DNA from 2 places in the Variovorax sp. V15 genome. Region 2 is predicted to be linked to the other one. Evidence: riboswitches for the same ligand, from Rfam matches in the RefSeq annotation. Region 2 holds a riboswitch; the other holds the start of a gene.
What was found. A riboswitch is a leader RNA that binds a small molecule or an ion and turns the genes downstream of it on or off. The one in region 2 is predicted to bind glycine.
Positions count from the first base shown of each region.

Region 1 (5,377 bases), 3.4 Mb from region 2:
AGGTCTTGGGTGGGAGAGTGCATGTCGTGTTTTATAGAAAGTTTAGAAGTCGGAGGCTCAGGATGAACGGTCTTCAACGAGCAACCGATTGAGATATTTGCCGTAGGCGTTCTTCTGCAGGGGCGCTGCCAAGCGCGCAAGCTGCTCCTTGTCGATGAAGCCATGGCGCCATGCAATCTCTTCGGGGCAGGCGATCTTCAGTCCTTGGCGATGTTCTAGCGTGGCGATGAACTGCCCGGCTTCCAACAAGCTCTCGTGCGTACCCGTGTCCAGCCACGCATAGCCCCGCTGCATGATTTGCACATTGAGCTGATCGCGATCCAGGTACGACTGATTCACCGCCGTAATCTCCAATTCGCCACGTGCGCTGGGCTTCACGGACTTGGCGATGTCAACCACCTGGTTGTCATAGAAGTAGAGCCCAGTCACCGCATAGCTGCTTTTCGGCTTCAGCGGCTTCTCTTCGATGCTGCTCGCCTTGCCATTGCCATCGAACGCCACGACGCCGTAGCGCTCTGGATCCTGCACGTGGTAGGCGAACACGGTAGCCCCGGAAGCCTTAGCATCCGCATCGGCCAGCAGGTGCACGAAGTCGTGGCCGTAGAAGATGTTGTCGCCCAGCACCAGCGCACTCGACGAATTTCCTACGAATTTGTCCCCGATGATGAAGGCCTGCGCCAGCCCGTCCGGACTGGGCTGCACCGCATACTGCAAGTTGATGCCCCACTGGCTGCCATCACCCAGCAGTTGCTGGAAACGCGGTGTGTCCTGCGGCGTGCTGATGATCAGGATGTCACGCATGCCGCCGAGCATGAGCGTGCTGAGCGGGTAGTAGATCATCGGCTTGTCGTACACCGGCAGCAGCTGCTTGCTGATCGCCAGGGTCGCGGGATGCAGGCGCGTGCCCGAACCACCGGCCAGGATGATGCCCTTGCGTTGCGTCGTCTTGGTCATGCTCTTTCTTCTCGTGGGGTTCTTCAAAGGATCTCGCGCAGCATGCGCGCGACGCCTTCCTGCCATGGGGGCAGGCGCAGGCCGAACGTGGTCTGCAGCTTGCTGGTGTCGAGGCGCGAGTTGTGCGGGCGCTTCGCGGGCGTCGGGAATGCGCTGGTCGGCACGGGCTCGACGGCGTCGGGCCCGGCCTTGAGTTCGACGCCGGCCTGCTGCGCCATTTCGAGCACGAAGCGCGCGTAGCCGTACCACGTCGTTTCGCCGCCGGCGATCGCGTGATAGAGGCCGACCTTGGAGGGATCCTGCAGCGTCGCGCGGATGGCGTGCGCCGTGACGTCGGCCAATAGCTCCGCGCCGGTGGGCGCACCGAACTGGTCGTCGATGACAGTCAGCTTCTCGCGCTCCTTCGCCAAGCGCAGCATGGTCTTGGCGAAGTTGCCGCCGCGCGCGGCGTACACCCAGCTGGTGCGGAAGATCAGGTGCCTGGCACAGTGCCGGGCCACCAGTTGTTCGCCTTCGAGCTTGGTACTGCCGTAGACGCTGAGCGGGCCGGTCGCATCGCCTTCCTTCCACGGCGTGGTGCCGCTGCCGTCGAAGACGTAGTCGGTCGAGTAGTGGACCATCAGCGCGCCGATCTTCTGCGCTGCCTCGGCCACGATGCCGGGCGACGTGGCGTTGAGCTTGCGCGCGAACTCGGGTTCGCTCTCGGCCTTGTCGACAGCGGTATGCGCCGCGGCATTGACGATCACGTCGGGGCGCACCTTGAGCACCGTGTCGGCGAGCTCCTCGGGCCGGCTGAAGTCGGCGTGGAAATCGGTGCTGTCGAAGTCGAGCGCGACCAGTTCACCGAGCGGCGCCAGGCTGCGCTGCAGTTCCCAGCCGACCTGTCCGCCCTTGCCCAGCAGCAGCAGCTTCATGCCGCGGCCTTCGCGTTGTTGTCGTACTGCTTCTCGACCCATTCGCGGTACGCGCCGCTTTGCACGTTGCGCACCCATTCGCTGTTCGCGAGATACCACTCGACGGTCTTGCGGATGCCGGTGTCGAAGGTTTCGGCAGGCTTCCAGCCGAGTTCGCGCTCGAGCTTGCGCGCGTCGATGGCGTAGCGGCGGTCGTGACCGGGGCGGTCGGTGACGTAGGTGATCTGTTCCTTGTACGGTTTGCCGTCGGCGCGGGGGCGCAGTTCGTCGAGCAGGGCGCAGACTGTGTTGACGATCTCGATGTTGGGCTTCTCGTTCCAGCCGCCCACGTTGTAGGTCTCGCCGAGCTTGCCGGCTTCGAGCACGCGGCGGATGGCGCTGCAGTGGTCCTTCACGTAGAGCCAGTCGCGCACCTGCATGCCGTCGCCGTACACGGGCAGGTTCTTGCCGGCCAGCGCGTTGACGATCATCAGCGGGATCAGCTTCTCGGGGAAGTGGAACGGGCCGTAGTTGTTCGAGCAGTTGGTGGTGAGCACCGGCAGGCCGTAGGTGTGGTGCCAGGCGCGCACGAGGTGGTCGCTGGCAGCCTTGCTGGCCGAATAGGGGCTGTTGGGTTCGTACTTGTTTTCTTCGGTGAAGGCCGGGTCGGTCTTGGAGAGCGAACCGTAGACCTCGTCGGTCGAGACGTGCAGGAAGCGGAAGGCCGACTTCTGCTCGGCCGGCAGCGCGCCCCAGAAACCGCGCACCGATTCGAGCAGCCGGAAGGTGCCGAGCACGTTGGTCTGCACGAAGTCCTCGGGGCCGTGGATCGAGCGGTCCACGTGCGACTCGGCGGCGAAGTTGACCACGGCGCGGGGCTTGTGCTCGGCGAGCAGGCGGTCGATCAGGGCGCTGTCGCCGATGTCGCCCTGCACGAAGATGTGCTTGGGGTTGCCCTTGAGCGACGCGAGGGTCTCGAGGTTGCCGGCGTAGGTGAGCTTGTCGAGATTGACGACGGGCTCGTCGCTGTTCGCGATCCAGTCGAGTACGAAGTTGGCGCCAATGAAGCCAGCGCCGCCGGTAACCAAGATCATGGGGTCCCCTGAGTGTTGAAGGTGATCGCCTGACGCGATCGACGTTAACTAGGGATTATCCCATCGGGTCAAAACGCTGAAACAAAGGGCATGGTCACGCTTTCGTGCATCGTGTTTACAATTGCACCCGATTGCAGGAGAGTGGGTCACTCGTCAGGGTGCCCTTACCGAAGGCGCAAACTCCCATAAACGCTCAGGTCAGCCCAGCGGAATCCTGAAGATTTCTGCAAGGGCTCAGTACTGCATCACATCGAAACGCCGTCTGGAGAGTCGTCACCATGCGTGGCGCACCGAAGGAGCAAATTCGTTGCAAGGGCGCAACGGATGAATCTCTCAGGTACCGAGGACAGGGGGAGCGGCAACTTGGACGGCGGGCGTCCAGTTGCTTACTATTTAATGAAATAGTACACACCCCCGCCATTCAAGCGCTGCGACCTCAAGGTACTTGAAATGCGCGTGATCGTCCTCGGCGCCGGCCTGCTCGGCGTGACTTCGGCTTACTACCTCCAGCAACTCGGCCACGAAGTGACCGTGATCGACCGGCAGGCCACCCCGGCCGCCGAAACCAGCTTCGCCAACGGCGGGCAGATCTCCGTCAGCCATGCCGAGCCCTGGGCCAACCCCAGCGCCCCGCTGAAGGTGCTGCAATGGCTGGGCAAGGAAGACGCCCCGCTGCTCTTTCGCATGCGCGCCGACATGCGCCAGTGGCTGTGGGGCCTGCAGTTCCTGCGCGAATGCACGCCGGCGCGCACCCGCCACAACATCGAACAGATCGTTCGTCTGGGCACATACAGCCGTTCGATGTTGCAACAGTTGCGCCGCGACACCGGCCTCAGCTACGACCAGCGCACCCAGGGCATCCTGCACTTCTATACGACGCAGAAGGAGTTCGACGGTGCTCTCGAGCCCGCCGAGCAGATGCGCACCCTGGGCTGCGAGCGCCGCGTCATCTCGGCCGACGAGGCCGTGAAGATCGAGCCTGCCCTCGCCCACATCCGCCCCAAGCTGGCCGGCGCCACCTACACGGCCGAGGACGAATCCGGCGACGCCAACCGCTTCGCGCGCGAACTCGTGGGGCTGGCCGCCGCCGCGGGCGTGAAGTTCCTGATGAGCCACACCGTCACCGCGCTGCGCGAGGCCGGCGGCAGCATCGACCACGTCGAGGCCACCGACAGCGAAGGCCGCTTCCAGCGCATCCGCGGCGACGCCTTCGTGCTGGCGATGGGCTCGCTGAGCCCGCTCTACGCCGCGCCCCTCGGCATCCGGCTGCCGATCTACCCGGCCAAGGGCTACTCGGTGACGCTGCCCGTCAAAGACGCCTCCAAGGCCCATCAGGTCTCGCTGACGGATGACGAATTCAAGCTCGTCTTCTCACGCTACACCTCGGCTTCGGGCGACCGCTTGCGCATCGCCGGCACCGCCGAGCTCAACGGCTACGACCGCGACCTGAACCGCGTGCGCTGCGAGGCCATCGTGCGCCGCGTCGAAGAACTGTTCCCCGGCGCCGGCGACACCACCCAGGCCCAGTTCTGGACCGGCCTGCGCCCCGCCACGCCGAGCAATGTCCCGCTGATCGGCAAGACGAAGCTGCCGAACCTGTTCCTGAACACCGGCCACGGCACCCTGGGCTGGACGCACGCCTGCGGCTCGGGCAAGTCGATCGCGCGGATCGTGAGCGGGCTGGAGCCGGAGGTGGATTTCGCGTTCACGGGGATGCCTGCGCCCAAGCTGCGCGTTCCGCAGCCCGCCCTGGGCTGACGAGCCGGCAGGCCCCGGATCACGCCTTGAAGGTGATCCAGGGCCTGAGCCGCACCGCGCATCGAATCAGCCCGGCGCGCTCCTGTGCGTCGATCACCTCGCCGATCGGCTTGTAGGCCTGCGGAGCCTCCTCGATCCGGCGCTCCTCGCGCAAGGTCACGCATTGCCAGCTGGCCTGGGGGTCGGCGGGCGCTGGCCGCATCGCGCGCACCTGTTGCCGGCGCATCCGTCGGCCGGCACCGTGGCTGCACGACCAGAGCCAGTCCTCGTGCCCGAGCCCGGAAGCCAGATAAGAGTAGTCGCCCATCGAGCCCGGAATGAGCGCCAAGTCGCCCGCGTTCGCCGGCGTCGCTCCCTTGCGGTGGATGTTCATGCCGTGTTCCCGCAGCACGACGTTGTGCGGCACGTCCACCACCAGCTTCGACGACGCGGCGCCGAGCAGTTCGGCGAAATCCTTCCGCACCAGCTCGGCCAGCACGACCCGGTTGGCCCACGCGTAGCGCGCCGCCACGCCCATGGCCTCCAGGTATTCGTCGGCCAGCGGCCCCGCCAGGCCATAGAGACCGCTCTTCGGATGGCGCAGGCCCTTGGGCCATTCGTCGCGGGCACGGTCCATCCAGCGGCCACCCACATGGAACCCGATGTCGCGCGAGCCGCTGTGGATCATCACGACCACAT
Region 1 is NZ_AP028659.1:5,910,416-5,915,792, forward strand. Features, by position in the region: gene ACAM57_RS28075 (GDP-mannose 4,6-dehydratase) at 1-23, opposite strand, end outside; gene rfbA (glucose-1-phosphate thymidylyltransferase RfbA) at 58-954, opposite strand; gene rfbD (dTDP-4-dehydrorhamnose reductase) at 978-1,868, opposite strand; gene rfbB (dTDP-glucose 4,6-dehydratase) at 1,865-2,941, opposite strand; glycine riboswitch at 3,194-3,301, shown strand; gene ACAM57_RS28095 (D-amino acid dehydrogenase) at 3,392-4,699, shown strand; gene ACAM57_RS28100 (RtcB family protein) at 4,719-5,377, opposite strand, start outside.
Region 1: it holds a riboswitch for glycine, as region 2 does, so the genes downstream of both, ACAM57_RS28095 (D-amino acid dehydrogenase) here and gcvT (glycine cleavage system aminomethyltransferase GcvT) in region 2, are expected to answer to the same signal.

Region 2 (5,377 bases):
ATCGAGGCGTTGGCGATGGCCATGCCCGTGAGGTCGCACACCATCGTCTGGAAGTTCAGCAGGGCTTCCATGCGGCCCTGCGAGATCTCGGCCTGGTAGGGCGTGTAGGCGGTGTACCAGGCGGGGTTCTCGAGGATGTTGCGCAGGATCACGCCCGGCGTGTGGTTGCCGTAGTAGCCCTGGCCGATGAAGTTGCGGAACACCTTGTTCTTCGACGCCATCGCCTTCAGCTCGGCCAGCGCGTCGGCTTCGGTGACCGGGGCGGGCAGGCGCATCGGCTTCGAGCGGCGGATGGCGGCGGGCACGATGCCCTCGATGAGCTCGGCGCGCGTTTCCGACCCGATCGCCGGCAGCATGCGCGCCTCGTCCGCCGCGTCGATGCCGATGTGGCGGGCAATGAATTCTTCGGCGTTCTCGAGTTCTTGCAGGGTGGGAAGGGCAGCGGGCTTCGACATGGCAGTGCTGTTGATAAGAGCTTGGGGCGGAGGAGCGGGGTCAGAACGCAGAAGTCGCGAAGGTTTCGCAGAGGTCGCAGAAGGAAAACCAAAAGATGATTCGGTTTCTTCTGCGACTTCTGCGTAGTTTTTGTATTCCTTCTGCGTTCGGCTGTCCGATTTCGAGGATCAGGATTCGGCAGCGAACTTGTCGTACGAGGCCGCGTCCAGCAGCGCGTCGAGCTGCGAGGGGTCGCTCAGCTTGACCTTGAAGAACCAGCCGGCGGCCAGCGGGTCGCTGTTGGCGAGCGACGGGTCGGCGCGCAGCTCTTCGTTCACTTCGGTGATTTCGCCCGACACGGGCATGAACACGTCGGCGGCGGCTTTCACCGATTCGACGACGCCGGCGACATCGCCCTGCGCGAAGGTCTTGCCGACTTCGGGCAGGTCGACGAACACCACGTCGCCCAGCGCGTCCTGCGCGTGCACGGTGATGCCGACGGTGGCCGCGTCGCCTTCGGCCGACACCCATTCGTGGTCCTTGGTGTACTTGATGCTCATGGTGGAAAACTCCTCGTGGAAAAAATGGTTCGGGGGTGCAGAGCCTAGCCGTTCAGCCGCGTTCAGCCGCGGTAGTAGCGTGTGGGCACGAAGGGCATGGTCGAGACCTCCATCGGCACCGGCTTGCCGCGCACGATGGCCTGCACGCGCGTGCCCGGCTCTGCGAACGCGGTGGCCACGTAGCCCATGGCGATGCAGCGGTCGGCCGTGGGGCCGAGCAGGCCGCTGGTGACAGTGCCGATGTCCTGGCCCTCGAAAGACTGCAGCACCGTGCCGTCGCGCACCGGAATGCGCTCCAGCGCGACGAGGCCCACGCGTTTGCGCTTCAGCGTGTCGTGGTCGGTGTGGCCGGCCGCGCCGGCGGTGGAGGCGGCGAGCTGCGGGAGCACCTTCGCGGCACCCGGAAAACCGCCTTCGCGCGCGCCGCCCGCGCGGCGCACCTTCTGCATCGCCCAGTTGAGCGAGGCCTCGACGGGCGTGGTGGTGGTGTCGATGTCGTTGCCGTAGAGGCAAAGTCCCGCCTCGAGCCGCAGCGAATTGCGCGCTCCCAGGCCGATAGGCTTGACCTCGGGCTGGGCCAGCAGCAGGCGGGCAAGGCGTTCGGCGTCGGCGGCGGCCACCGAGATCTCGAAGCCGTCTTCGCCGGTGTAGCCGCTGCGGGTGACGAAGGCCGCAATGCCGTCGATCTGCACCGCTCCGCCCGTCATGAACACGAAGCGCTCGACGCCGGGCGACAACCGCGCCAGCGTGGCCGCAGCCTGCGGGCCCTGCAGCGCGAGCAGCGCGTTCTCGGGCAGGGGGCGCACCTCGCAGCGCGAGCCGATCTTCTGCTGGATGTGGGCGATGTCGCCCACCTTGCAGGCGCCGTTGACGATCACGAAGATTGAGCCGTTGCCTTCGTTGAAGAACATCAGGTCGTCGAGGATGCCGCCCTCGTCGTCCAGCAGCAGGCCGTAGCGCTGCTTGCCGGCGGGCAGGTCGATCACGTCGACGGGCATCAGGGTTTCGAAGGCGGCCGCGGCATCGGGGCCGACCAGGCGCAGCTGGCCCATGTGGGAGATGTCGAAGAGGCCGGCCGCGTCGCGCGTGTGCTTGTGCTCGGCCATCAGGCCCGCCGGGTACTGGACCGGCATCGAATAGCCGGCGAAGGGCACCATGCGGGCGCCCAGCTCCAGGTGGAGGTCGTACAGCGGCGTCTTGAGAAGTTCGGTAGCGGGGGCGGAAGAAGCGGCCACGGGGCACTCCAAAGGGGCAGTCGAAATCCATGACGCAAGCCATGGGCCACCCCTGCTGTCCGCTTTACCTGAGAGATTCGCCCCACGATCGGGGTTTGCTCCTTCGGTGGGCCGCTGCTCCTGTTTTGGATGCGGCGGCCTCTCTCCAGCAAGGAAACGCCGGTTTTCACCGGCGCCTCGTCAGTCCTTTTGCCTGAGCGTTCGGGGGAAACAGCCCCCTGCGCCTTCGGCGGCCCCGGCATGCGGGGCTCTCTCCTGACTTTCGAGAGTGTAGTTGATCGGGTATCGCTAGGAGAACAGACGGTGCATCGAGTCGATTGACTCCGGCCCGTACGCGACCACGCCAACGGGCACGGCGTAGTCGATGGCCTCGATGATCTTGCCGGCCCACACGGGGCTGAATCCACCGCAGAGTTCGATGAGCTGCACACCTTCCCGAACCATCTCCTGCGCAACCTGGATACCTTCGGAGGCGGTTGCGACTCCTACGACCTTCATTCGGAACTTGTCTGTTCCCTGATGCTGGACAAATCGGTCTCCCGTCACGATGAATCCGAAACTTGTGAGAGCCATGGGCTTGTTCTCCCTTTATGCATTGATGAGCGTTGAGGCAAGCGGTGCCTCTGGCGGCTGCTTGCTCGGTTCAGCGTACACCTTGCAGCGCTTCGCATCCGCAAGATTCATGACCACCGGTTCCAGATGTCCGATGTACGGTCGGACACGGTGAAGCAATGCCGAAGCCGCTGGCGTCGGCCGGCTTTTCATTCGCAGCGATTCGGCGCGCTCCGCAACGACCATCTTCTCGATGCGCTCAGCGCACCCACAGGTACCACGCCCCTGCGGCGACCGCGATCCAGACGGCCACGACCAGCGCGGCGCCCCAGCGGCTGGTCGGCCTCGAGCCCGAGCTTTGCATCCAGGCATCGGCCCGCTCGCGGCATTCGGCGAGCACGGACGCGGGAATCAGCCGGATCGTGAGCCAGATCAGCCCCGGCAGCAGCAGCACGTCGTCGACGTAGCCCAGCACCGGAATGAAGTCGGGGATCAGGTCGATCGGGCTGAGCGCATAGGCCACCACGAAAACACCCAGCGCCTTCGCATACCAGGGCGTGGAGGCGTGCCGGCAGGCGAACCAGAGGGTGACGCCGTCGCGCTTGAGGCGCCTGGCCCAGCTGCGAAGGCGCTCGGACAACGAGGTGGAGGCGGGAGGCGGGGAATTCACCCGGCGATGGTGTCACAGGCCGTGGCGGCCATCGCCCCGATCGAAGTCCTCAGTGAATCACTTCGGCCGGCGGCAGCAGCCGGTCGATGCGCTCGCGCAGCGACTCGGCGCGCTCCGCGCCCGCGGTCTTCTCGATCTCGGTGAGCATCAGCGCGGCGATGGTCAGCATGGCGTTGCGGTCGCGCGCCTCGCGCAGGGCGTCGCGCATCTGCAGCGCGAACTTCGGGTCGCGGCGCACGAACATGCGCTCGCAGATGTCGAACAGGAACATGCGCGTGGTCGCCAGCGAACGCTTGCCGTCGAAGGTGTCGGCCGAGGTGGCGACCTGGATCGGCTCGGCGGCGGGGATGGGCGAGGGCGCGGGCTGTGCGGGGGGCTCGGCTTCCGCCGCCGCGGCCTTCGTGCCCTGCAGGTAGCCCTTGTCGATCAGCGCCTGGATCGTCCGCTCGGCTTCGTCGCGGTTGGGGAAGAGAGGACTGAAGTCGGTCAGGGAGCGCCGGCCGTCGGCCATCAGCAGCAGGGCGCGTTCGCGCTGGGTGAGCGTGCGCTGTCCGCCCTGGAGTTCGTTGCGCGCCTTGTCGGTCTTGGTGGGAAACATGGCAGCCACAGCTTTGGGGAAACGAAGGCTGCAGCATGGTTGCAAGTGGTGACACCTTCGTGAACCGTTTGGCTTACAGGGCCATTGCGTCCCGCCTCGTCCGGGCGCCTGCATCAGCCGCCCGCGCTCTCCTTGCGGATGAGCCAGCGGCCCTCCACGCGCTGCAGCTCCAGCGTCTTGCGGCTCTTCTCGCGCAGCTTGTCGGCGCTGTAGGTCTGCTGGAAGCTGGCGGTGGCCGCCTGCCCCTTGAGGCTGATGACGAGGCTGTCGATCTCCACGCTGATGGCGGCCTTCTCTTCGATGCGCGTGCGGCGATCGGTCTCCCACGCCTTGCGATCCTGGCCGCGCGGGGGTGTGAAGTCGCTCGCATAGGCGGCAAGGTAGCGGGCCACGTCGCGTGCGGACCATGCGGCGGCCCAGGCGCGCACTGCGGCTTCGACTTCGCGGATGCCTGCTGCGGGATCGGCCGGTGCGGCGGCGGCTGCCGGCGCGACCGTCGTTGCCGGCCCGGCGGCGAAGGCCGCCGGAGCCAGCAGCGCGCTCCCCAGTAGGCAGCTCAGCAATCGATTCATGGCGCGGTGTCCCTCCTTGTCGTTTCGCCGGCCCTTCGGCCCTGCGCCCGATTCTGGCAGCGAACATGCGCCGGGTCGCTGTCAGGCGGCGGCCCCCTCGGCGTCGGCCGGCATCGCCTGTATGGCGCGGTTGCGCAGCCGCAGCGCGAAGACCGTCGCCACGCACAGCACGCAGAGCACTGCCGTCAGCGTCACGCCGAGGCCGCGTGCGTCCGAGAGCATGCCGAAGAGCGGCGATACCAGCCCGCCCACCGAAAGCGCCAGCCCCAGCGCGATGCCGCTGGCCGTGGCCGGGTTGCGCGGCAGATAGTCCTGCGCGAGCGTCACCTGCGCGGCGAAGGGCAGGAACATGCACAGGCCGAAGAGCGCGGTGCAGGCAAGCGCCCATCCTGCGCTCGGGGCGAGCACGATGCCCGCGAGCGAGGGCAGTGCAAGCAGATATCCGGCGCGGATCGTGCCCATGCGCCCGATGCGGTCGCCCAGCCAGCCGCCGATCAGCGTGCCGACGGCGCCCGCCGCCGTGAACATGGTGAGCGCCGCCGCGCCCTGGAAGGCCGAACCTTGCAGGTCGCGCGTGATGCGCAGCGACAGCATCGACATCACCGTGACGTACGGAATAGACCAGCCCACGATGGTCGCCACCAGCAGCCCGAAGGCACGCCAGTCGTTGTGGGGCTTCATCAGGTGGTCGCCGGCCTTGCGGGCCGCTGCTGCGTTGCCCGAGGCCGCCCCGCGCCGCGCGTTCGCGGCGAACC
Region 2 is NZ_AP028659.1:2,486,278-2,491,654, forward strand. Features, by position in the region: gene gcvP (aminomethyl-transferring glycine dehydrogenase) at 1-455, opposite strand, end outside; gene gcvH (glycine cleavage system protein GcvH) at 624-995, opposite strand; gene gcvT (glycine cleavage system aminomethyltransferase GcvT) at 1,058-2,230, opposite strand; glycine riboswitch at 2,276-2,389, opposite strand; glycine riboswitch at 2,402-2,498, opposite strand; gene ACAM57_RS11695 (DUF6506 family protein) at 2,519-2,803, opposite strand; gene ACAM57_RS11700 (YkvA family protein) at 3,042-3,452, opposite strand; gene ACAM57_RS11705 (hypothetical protein) at 3,502-4,050, opposite strand; gene ACAM57_RS11710 (hypothetical protein) at 4,164-4,622, opposite strand; gene ACAM57_RS11715 (MFS transporter) at 4,704-5,377, opposite strand, start outside.